DNA from 3 places in the Paenibacillus sp. FSL H3-0329 genome. Region 2 is predicted to be linked to each of the others. Evidence: riboswitches for the same ligand, from Rfam matches in the RefSeq annotation. Region 2 holds a riboswitch; each other region holds the start of a gene.

Region 1 (3,275 bases), 470 kb from region 2:
GCGTGTGCGAACTTACCTTCACCGACATAAATGCCGACATGGGAGACACCTTTGCCACTTGTATTGAAGAATACAAGGTCTCCGGCTCTTATATCATCACGGGAGATTGCTGTGCCCATTTGATATTGGGAACCTGATTGGTGTGGAAGGTTAATGCCAATCTTATCAAACACATACATTGTAAATCCGGAGCAATCAAATCCGTTAGTGGATATACCGCCGGATACGTATTTAGTACCGATGGCCTTGTCAATCACTTTATCCATTTTGGAATCTGCGAAAGCGCTTCCTGCTCCGATGGTGAGGATGATGGAAAAGCTTAGTACTGCTGCTGCTAACTTCTTCTTCAAAAGTGTATACCCCTTCCAAATGCCTACGAGGTTAGCTTAAGGGTTCGGTTGAAGGTCCCCTATGACCCCTCTATATAATGGAGGTCAATTCACCCAAAGTTGGTTCCCCCGTTTTCCTAATAGTTAGGAAACTCGGCTCATACTGTTGATTAGGATTAGCTTGTAATCAATACATGACAAAACCTTTGTAAATAACAACTTAATGATTACAAAAATGTTACTAAAATCTCACTGCGCTAATTGTAACAAACAGAAAGCCGCTTGGCAATCGTTTTTAACATATTAATGCAGAAAAATTGGCATTTTTACGGTAGAAAGGCATATGTAAGCGTTAATAATGACCTAATTTTTAATATAATTGCAATTTTTATCAAATAAACGTGTTTCAATTGGGCTCTAATAGTGTAAAAATATATTATGGAATAAAGAAAAACCCGAATTTGATTACGGGCATAATCAGATTCAGGTTCATATAGTTGTAATTGTGAGGTTATAGTTGTGAGGAAGGTTTCAATCGAAGGCTACAGCTTGATAAGCTGAAGTACTCATTACTCTTTTAGCGCCAACATAACGATTGGCCCAGTAGGCCTGACTGAGTGAAGTGATGGTCACTCCACGCGAAGAGGACGATTGTGCGAATTTTCCGTTTCCAACATAAATGCCGACATGGGATACTCCATTGCCAAGTGTGTTAAAGAACACTAGATCACCAGAACGCAGATTGCTTTTGGATACAGCAGTTCCAACGCTATATTGAGCTTTTGATGTACGAGGTAAAGTAAGACCCACATTCTTGAATACATACTTTGTAAATCCAGAGCAATCAAATCCGGCAGTGCTTGTACCTCCGGTTTTATAGGCAACTCCAATAGTCTTTGAGATTACAGAGTCCATTTTAGAGTCGGCAAAGGCGCTTCCTCCACCAATAGATAATGCCATTACAAGTCCTAGCGCCGCAGCGACGCATTTTTTTCTTAAATTATGTCTTTTCAAAAGATGCACTCCTTCCAAGGCCTGCGAGGTTAGCTTAAGGGTTCGGTAGAAGATTCCCTATGATCCCTGTAAAGCGAGATCAATTCACCCAAAATATGGTTCCCCCACTTCCCGGTGCAAAGGAATTAGGCGTGTTAAGCACCAGAGAATGACGTTTCGACAGTTACACTTACGATAAATACATTTAGTTATGTAGGAATCGTTTCAATTGATTACAAAATTGTTACTAATAGCACAGGACTTATTGTAACAGAGCTTTTACGATTTTGCAAATACTCTTAAGTTATCCGTAATGAGAAAAAGTCCCAGCTCCTGAATTGAACTGTGACCGTATTTGTGGAAAGTTGAAAAAAGAAGACCTTTAAGAAGCAATTAATAGGTGACTCCTGAATTCATCGGGAGTCATCTTTTTTAATGTCCATTGATATCGCTCGGAGTTATAGTAGGCGATATAGTCATCAACCTTTGTTCGTAATTCCAAGAGAGTCATACATGTCTTGTACTCCAAATCATCCTTCAGATGGCCAAAAAAGCTCTCCATGGCGGCGTTATCCCAGCAGTTCCCTTTCCGTGACATGGACTGTGTAAACCCAGCTTCGCGTACGAGAAGGCGGAATCTAGGGTGAGTATAGTGCATTCCTTGATCCGAATGCAAAAGGGCTTCTGGATGAATATTGCCATCCAGTCGTTCAAGTAGTTTCTCCAGTGTTCGTTCTACAATTGGCATAGCCAATGAAGAAGAGAGGTAGTGAGCTAAAATTTGTCTCGTAGCCCCGTCTTTCACCACGGATAAATAAGCACATTGTCCATTACCATAATGCATATAGGTAATATCCGTCAGCAGCACTTTCTCAGGCTCTCCTTGGTCAAACTGGCGCTTGAGTAGGTTGGGACATGTTTGGTGCTCTTGTGTGGCTTTTGCCATCTTGCGATAGGGATTTGCTTGCCGGATCGTAGCAACAAGCTTATATTTTCGCATTAATCTTCGAATCTTTTTATGATTCATGATGATACCATTCTCCCGTTCCAGCCACATCTTCACGACCAATGCTCCAGCTTTACCATTCAAAGCGTCATAGTGTTTCTTGATAAGGAAAGCGTCTCGTTCGTCTGCCTTCTCTCGCAACTGTCTTGCTTCCTCAGCGACTTGCCAACGGTAATATCCGCTTAAGCTCACACAAGCTAGCTTACACAAATAACGCGTCATTCGCTGCAGACCGTGCTTACGTATCGTTTGGTTAATAATTTCGTAGCGCTCGGAGGGGGTCAACGTTTCCTCTGCATCTTCTGCTTTTCGAGCGCCTCCAGCTTTTTTAAGAAGTCGTTCTCCATCTCCAGAAGCTTGATTCGTGCTTCTGCACGTTTTAACTTTTCCTCGGTAGAAAGTTCCCCTGTCGGTCGTCTGCCCGGGGATCCTTTTCCTCGTTGTTCCTCTAGTAGTCCAGCCTCTCCCAGAGCATTATATGTATTACGCCAACGGGTTAGGCAATGCTTAGGCTTCTTGCGACCGATAATATCTAGGTTAAATCCTGCGCTAAGGAAGATCTCCATTGGGGCTTGGCCTTCCTTATAGGCCTTAACCGCAGCCAACTTAAACGTTGGTGAATAGGTAATACTCTTTTCCGTCACGTTCTCTACATTTGGATTGTTCTCTAGTTGTTTGATCTCATTTTCGTTGAATATCCTTGAGCTTCCTCTTGTTTTGTTATTCATGAAGGCTTCCTCCGTTATTTCGATATTTCGATTAAAACACAAAATGACCCGTAAGAGGGTCACTTTTTTCAAAGTTTCCATCTTACGGGTCACAGTTCAAATACAGGAATTGGGACCTTTTTATTATGTCAAATAAGGTTGATTTATTGTGGAAATGCTTTGCTACGCCATAGATGATATTGTGCAGAGATTCCCCACATTTTTAAGAGCGTAGAAGGT
Region 2 (3,275 bases):
TTATCCTTGATGAGGTGATCTATCGATTAGAAAATCAGCATCACCACTATGGGAATAGATTACATAGCTCGCACCAAGTCTTTTATAGACCAATCTAGGATTTATAGAACTTGTAATCACAAAAATTGGCTGTGTCGTCCAGGTACGGCACATCTGAATATAGCGGCAGCAAAGCGGAAAGCTGCTCTCAAACAGATATACCCTGCCTACCGGGAACGATGGGCGAAACCAAGTGCTCTGATGGCGGGTATCCACTAGAATAACCTGCTCGATTCCGAGCTCCTCTAGTAAAGCTTTCTCAGCCAGATTGTTGGTTAATCCCGCCATCTTAATACCCCTGAACTTCAGAAGTTTAATGAAATGTTCTCCCGCCTTTGTAGGCGCACATACAAGCACATATTCATTCTGATCCGTCATCTCTTTTTTCTCCTCCTGCTCATTTACAACAAGGAGGCAACGAAAATCTCCGAAAGGATGTTGACCTATCGTCATTTTCGGGCACAACCTAAAGCTCGGTTGTGTCACGTCATTAGACGCTGCCTTACAAATACCGCTAATGATGAATTTAGCGACCTCTTGGGGGAGGCCTCCATAAATGCTTTGCTTCTAAGAGCACAGCAAAAAGCCACAAAGGATCTCCTCTGTGGCTCGCTAGCGGTCACATTGCACTCATCCTCTCTCCATACGCTTACGAGGTTAGCTGTCGGATTCGGGCGGTGAGAGTCGCCCTACCTGTATAGATGCGAGCTCACTCGCACCCTCTACAGGATTCACCCCATAATCAGCTTCCGACTCTCACATCGGCTGCCGATTGTTGGTTCCCCCGCTTTCCTTATCGGAAATTAAGCGGATCAAATATTCGATTGTCGTTGAAACAGGAGTAATCATACTCTTATGCACGAAGACTTGTAAAACCTGAATGATGCCAAAATAATGCAAATTAAAAACTATTTTCCCATTAGATAGCGCTTACTTGATATCTAATCTCTCTATATCTCTTGTTTACTCGAGTTTCGAGCGTTTAATCGCTATCTATAACCCATGTGATTTTATTCACCTTTTTAGAGCGAAAATACTGCAAATTCCCTTTATAGGTAGAAACGCAAGAAGCTGAGGTTGAGCGAGAAAGAGGCGCGATAACACGCCATAAATACCTATTTACCTCGTTTTTCAGTCGTAGTCGGCAGGATATGGTTAAAATCGCTCTAAAAGAACATTTTCCGTTTTTTACAGAAAATCTTGAAAAGAGTATGATTCGGGTTGAATCTAATTCATGAAAAACAATCAACGCTGAGTTCCTGCATTCGCAGGGAACGGGGGAACCATCAGGCCACCTGGCCTACTTGGGGTGAATCCAAAGGAGACTGCGTAAGTCTCAATAGGTAGGGCGACTCTCACCGTCCGAATCCGACAGCTAACCTCGTAAGCGTAAAGAGAGAGACCCTTGATCCGCCACGCTTTGGCCCAGGTATATCTGCCTGTAATCCAAAACCGCAGCAGAGGTCCTCCTCTTGCTGCGGTTTTTGCGTTACCTGAGCCTATTAGGTGATAGCACGCTGGATGGGGTGAATGTTTTGAAGCACTATTATTTAGGGATACATCAAGGGCTGCTTGAGCCGATAAGTCTAAATTACGTTTGTTTCGGGGCCTTGTGGTTCGAAGAAAATAATCACAGGTACATTGTAGGTTATGCATTTGGCCAGAACCAGATCCAAGCCCTTCGCCAATTCAGTACACCTTCTTCTTGTAAAGACTGTTTAGACTCTAAGATTGTATATGAAATATATAAAAAAATTCGAGAACAACAACAGCAGCAGGATTGGTCATCGCATCAAAAACTCCCGTGGTTTACAGCCTTCAAGGAGCCTTGGAAAGATGTAAGCGCCGGTTGGTATGTCTTGAGATCCCGCAGCACCTTTCCCTTACATCTATCTGTTATACGGAAAGAGAAGTTCCGACTATGGCTAGAGCATACCGCAGTCTGTGAGAATAAAATGGAAATGCTCGCCTGTGTAGAAAAGGCTAGTGTCACTCATCAGGTAGACTTAAAGCTTTTGGAAATCTAAGGAGGAACCCTACTATGGACCAGCGCAGACTATCCCGCATTGAAGTATTTGTATTGGATGAACCCGAGCCTATTCACTATGGAATGGAAGGGGCTGAAGGCTGCCGTTATGGTATTCTGAAGCTCACCTGTAAGGGAGGTTGCAGTTGGGGGGCTTGTCTAATCTCTGCCAACACCAAAAATTTCGATCTCATTAAATGGAGTTCTTTTTTACGGGCTATCTGTCATTGCCGTCTTGAGGAAGCGCTGGATAAGGTCCGCCGCGAAGGTTCAGATTGGGAGCAGGTTAAGCTTGAGCTAGTTCAGGGTGCTTTGCAGGATTTAAAGGCCAAGCTCCAGGGTAAATCCTTGGCTGGGCATATTCAGCAAGGGCGTCTGTACAGTGTTGCAGCTGGGGGGAGCAATTCCAGAAGTGAACGGCTCTACTACAAACCTTCCAAAGCTTTTTCCACTGCCTCCCAGCAGAAACACAGTTGCCCGGAACCAGACACCGCCGATCTTATCAATAAATCCATCTCTTACTTTTCTATATTATAGATTCAAGCAAATCTCTCATTCTGAAAGGATCGTGTTCACCATGCCTGACCCCTTACCTCCCGTGTCCACCTACAGTGCTAAATTTGCAGAGTGTGTTCAAAAGTATACTAATGAAGTCTACGTACTCAGTTCCATGTTATTAGAACAATCTAATGAGGCAGACAAGGTTACTATCCGCACCTTCACAGAGCTTCATAAAATATATCGTCAGGATAACTTCGACCCTCAGTTATTCTCTATCCACGCTTACCGCACTTGTATTCGCCAGTGTGCTGATTCTTTTGCCCGGCGCTCTCTTCTATCGGCTAAGGGATTACCTTGGGAGGAACAGCTTGTGAAGGTATTGTGGTACGGCTTAAAGCTGCCTCTTTCTCAAATAAGCATTATTCTGCAAAAAAGTGTTCCTGCACTGAAAGCACAGCTTAGAGCTGTACGGGAGCAGATGACCGACCAAGCGGATATACGAACGAGCGCAAATCTTTCTATAATTTAGTCACTGACTAGAATTCAGACGATCTTTAAGCGCATGAAGCATCTAACGGACTCAGGAGCCTTTAATTGAAGCTTTTCCTCAAATTTGGCCGGCGTTCGGACTCCAGTAGAAATCCCGAGCGATGAGCGTCTCGGATCGTCTTCAAGCAGGCCCTAATCATCTTCCACCAAGGCAAGGCTT
Region 3 (3,275 bases), 2.0 Mb from region 2:
GAGGAAGTGCGTCAGGATCCGTACGCCGGGTTTCAAGATCCACCGCGAGACTAGAGGTCTGTGGCTCCGTTCCAATCGTTTGCAGCCGTTCAATGGTTCTTTGCGTATGTTCATCTTCAAACACGGAAGAAAGACTGTTAAGTACAGTAATCAGAGAAGTGACATCATACGAACGGAGCAGGCTTTTATCCATTTTATATCCGTCCATGATGCCATATCCACCTTTAGTTCCCTGATATGATACGACCGGGATACCAGCGGCACAAATCACATCGATATCCCTATAGATCGTTCGCTGGGAAACCTGAAACTCTTCAGCCAGCTTGGAGGCAGATAAAACTTCGTGGTTCAATAGCTTGTAGATCATAGAAATCAATCGTTCCAATTTCATGTGTGCATTCCCACCCATTAGTCCATTTCGTGTTACAGCGTGATTATATCATAGATTTTTTCGGGCTAATTTTGGGAGGGAGGAGTTTTGTTGTTGGTGATGAAGTAATATCCTATGACAGAGTCTGACAGAGCCGATTAATTTATTTATAGATTAAATCCGCAGGCTCTGATAAATGATTAACAGAAATAATAGCATCGTTTTTTTTCACAGGTGGGGTCCAATATTGCTCATTCCCAGGCAGGTCATCGAACCATTCGGCGTCCTTTGGACAATCTAGAATCATGAATTTTCCGTATTCCTGATCTCTGGATTGATGGTATTTGAGATAGGCTTTCCCGTTATCAATGGCGAGAATTTCTATTTTTCCTGAGGTGTGGCTCATGGATAAGCGTACTCTTTTGCCAAGTCCTGAGGTTCTAGCTTTGGCTTCTTCTACAATTTGATAGACTTGCTCGAGCGGTAATACGAAATCCCGGTTTCCGGCAACGGGCCGGTTCACAAAGAAGTAGTAGGGTGTAACGCCAGCCCATGAAAGTCGGTCCAGTAGTTCCCCTAAAATAATGGGATCATCGTTGATGCCTTTGAGGATGGGAGTCTGATTTACGACAATTGCCCCTGCGTTGTGGAGAGCTTTAAATGCTTTTTTGGCTTCAGGTGTGATTTCACGAGGATGATTGATGTGCGCCATAACATAGATTCGTTTGTCTTCGGTAGAGTAAGTACGAATCAGCTCCAGCAGCTCTTCGTCTTCAGAGATCCGCATCGGATTAAATACGGGTATCTTCGAACCTAGTCTAATGATTTTAACATGCTCAATGCTTCTTAGATTTTCAATAATGGATCTTAGCTTCGGTGTGGAGAGAATTAAACTGTCCCCGCCCGTAAGAAGTACGTTGTTAATCTCCGGATTCTTTGCGATATACTCCAAGCCCGGAGAGACATCAGCCATCGCCTCTTTCACGTCATTTCGAAACAGACGCTTACGGAAACAGTAGCGGCAATAAGCCCCGCAGACCTCGGATACAATCAGTAGTGCAGTGGTTCTATACTTGTGCTGACAACCAGGTACCACATAATTCGTGTCCTCATCGGAGGCGTCCCAGCGCCCATACTCCAGCAGTTCACCTTCGTTAGGAATAACCAGCTTACGGATGGGATCTTCTGGATCATCCCAGTTAATCAAAGACAGATAGTAGTCATTTACACGAAAAACAAATTTTTCTGTAATTTCTTTCAGATTCTCTTTTTCCAGCTCAGACAACATAGCTATTTTGTTAATATCCGTGAAGTACTTTACCTTTTGCACGTACATCTCTCCTTTGTCTCGTAGTGTGAGAAATGAGGGAGCCTTAGTGTCAAAGGCCAATCTACTGCCAGCAGGGTCCAAAAAAAGCACAAAAAGAGACCCTTAGCAAGGGTCTCTGGTTATGTAAATAACATGAAAAGCAGACCCATCCACTGCTGACGAGGTTAGCTGACGGACTCGGGTAAGATGGTACCCTACATTCTAATGCTCAATGATTCGCCCCAATTAACTGGTTCCCCCGCTTTTCAACTGTAAAAGTTGGAAATTAAGCGTAGATAAAGTATACCCTATGAAGTTTTGAAAAGTCAAAAGAGAATCCTAGATTCACCTTCAATTGCTAGCGCTACTTCCGCCGAGTAGTTTAGGCAACAACGTTAGCAGCTTCTCCCGGGTTAACGCATCACTGGAGTTCCATTTGCTTCCGTCGAGCAGATAAACATGTCCCTGACGTACTGCCGGGAGACTGTTCCAAAGTGAACTGTCTAGTAGTCGTTCCATTGCAGCTCGCGAGTCTTTGCGTTCCGGAATGAACATGAAGATATGATCTCCGGCGTAGGCAGGCAGTCGTGTTGGATCCACTTCGGCGAACCCTAACTCTTCGTCCAATATGGCCTGAATCTCTTCGGTCGGTTGTAAACCACATGGGGCATAAAGCGCAGTGGAGAATCCGGACATTCCCATAGCATATAGATGATCTCCATGATCATAGACCAAAGCAGAGGCGGTTTCTCCAACTTGGAGAGTTGTCGAGTAAAGCTGCTGCCACATGGCTGCGTTTTTGATTGTGAATGACTCCAGCCATGCTTCCGCTTCGCGCTGTTTACCTAGCCAACTGCCTAATGTCCGCATTCGGTTGTCGAGAGGCGCAAATGAATCAAAGGTGAGTGTCGGAGCGATACCAGAAACTGCTCTGTAGGCTCTTTCATCACTATTTGCCAAAATGATCAAATCTGGGTTTAGGGAAGCGGTCAACTGCGGGTCCAGTGGAAACCCGACGTTGGCGAGCTTCTTAAGTCGATGTTTATAGACGCTGTTCCGGGCGAATGCTTCATCTCCACCGATAGGCTTTACACCTAACGCGAGAAGGTCGCCAAGTGTCTCGCCATGATAGACAATACGTTTCGCTCGTTCAGGAATTTCCACCTCATGACCCGTCCAATCCTTGACGGTAAGCTTACGACCTTGCTGATGTGCATATTGTCCGGGTGTAACTCCTGTTTTTTGCCGAAAGCGGCGGCTGAAATAGTATTCATCCGAGAAGCCGACCAGTCTGGCGATTTCCCGCAGTGGTTCAGTCGATTCCTGCAGGAATCGTTTGGAATGATTAATACGCAGATCCGTCAGGTATTCAAGCGGCTTTTTACCCGTAAGCTGTTGAAAGATCGGTGTATACTGCCAGATCGATATCCCCGCCCGTTCAGCCAACTGCTTCACGGTGATACTCTCTGTATAATGCTCCTGAATGAATGTTATGGTCTTTTCTACGGATTCCGTAGGACTTGGCAGGTGTTTGGAAGGGTAATTATGCTCAAAAAGTAGCAGCAGCAATTCTTGGAATTTTAATTGTCGCTTGAA

The links. Region 2 has a riboswitch for cyclic di-AMP ahead of NSQ66_RS02600 (hypothetical protein). Riboswitches for the same ligand answer to the same signal wherever they lie in the genome.
Region 1: it holds a riboswitch for cyclic di-AMP, as region 2 does, so the genes downstream of both, NSQ66_RS00545 (C40 family peptidase) here and NSQ66_RS02600 (hypothetical protein) in region 2, are expected to answer to the same signal.
Region 3: it holds a riboswitch for cyclic di-AMP, as region 2 does, so the genes downstream of both, NSQ66_RS10950 (KamA family radical SAM protein) here and NSQ66_RS02600 (hypothetical protein) in region 2, are expected to answer to the same signal.

Annotation. Positions count from the first base shown of each region.
Region 1 covers NZ_CP150150.1:113,462-116,736, forward strand. The annotation lists gene NSQ66_RS00540 (C40 family peptidase) at 1-311, opposite strand, end outside; cyclic di-AMP (ydaO/yuaA leader) riboswitch at 356-498, opposite strand; gene NSQ66_RS00545 (C40 family peptidase) at 861-1,289, opposite strand; cyclic di-AMP (ydaO/yuaA leader) riboswitch at 1,347-1,485, opposite strand; one part of gene NSQ66_RS00550 (IS3 family transposase) at 1,705-2,669, opposite strand; one part of gene NSQ66_RS00550 (IS3 family transposase) at 2,669-3,056, opposite strand; gene NSQ66_RS00555 (hypothetical protein) at 3,200-3,275, opposite strand, start outside.
Region 2 covers NZ_CP150150.1:580,053-583,327, reverse strand. The annotation lists gene NSQ66_RS02605 (hypothetical protein) at 1-492, opposite strand; cyclic di-AMP (ydaO/yuaA leader) riboswitch at 670-859, opposite strand; cyclic di-AMP (ydaO/yuaA leader) riboswitch at 1,279-1,443, shown strand; gene NSQ66_RS02600 (hypothetical protein) at 1,512-2,066, shown strand; gene NSQ66_RS02595 (hypothetical protein) at 2,081-2,602, shown strand; gene NSQ66_RS02590 (hypothetical protein) at 2,643-3,095, shown strand.
Region 3 covers NZ_CP150150.1:2,546,876-2,550,150, forward strand. The annotation lists gene NSQ66_RS10945 (YafY family protein) at 1-391, opposite strand, end outside; gene NSQ66_RS10950 (KamA family radical SAM protein) at 534-1,700, opposite strand; cyclic di-AMP (ydaO/yuaA leader) riboswitch at 1,841-1,982, opposite strand; gene NSQ66_RS10955 (AraC family transcriptional regulator) at 2,031-3,275, opposite strand, start outside.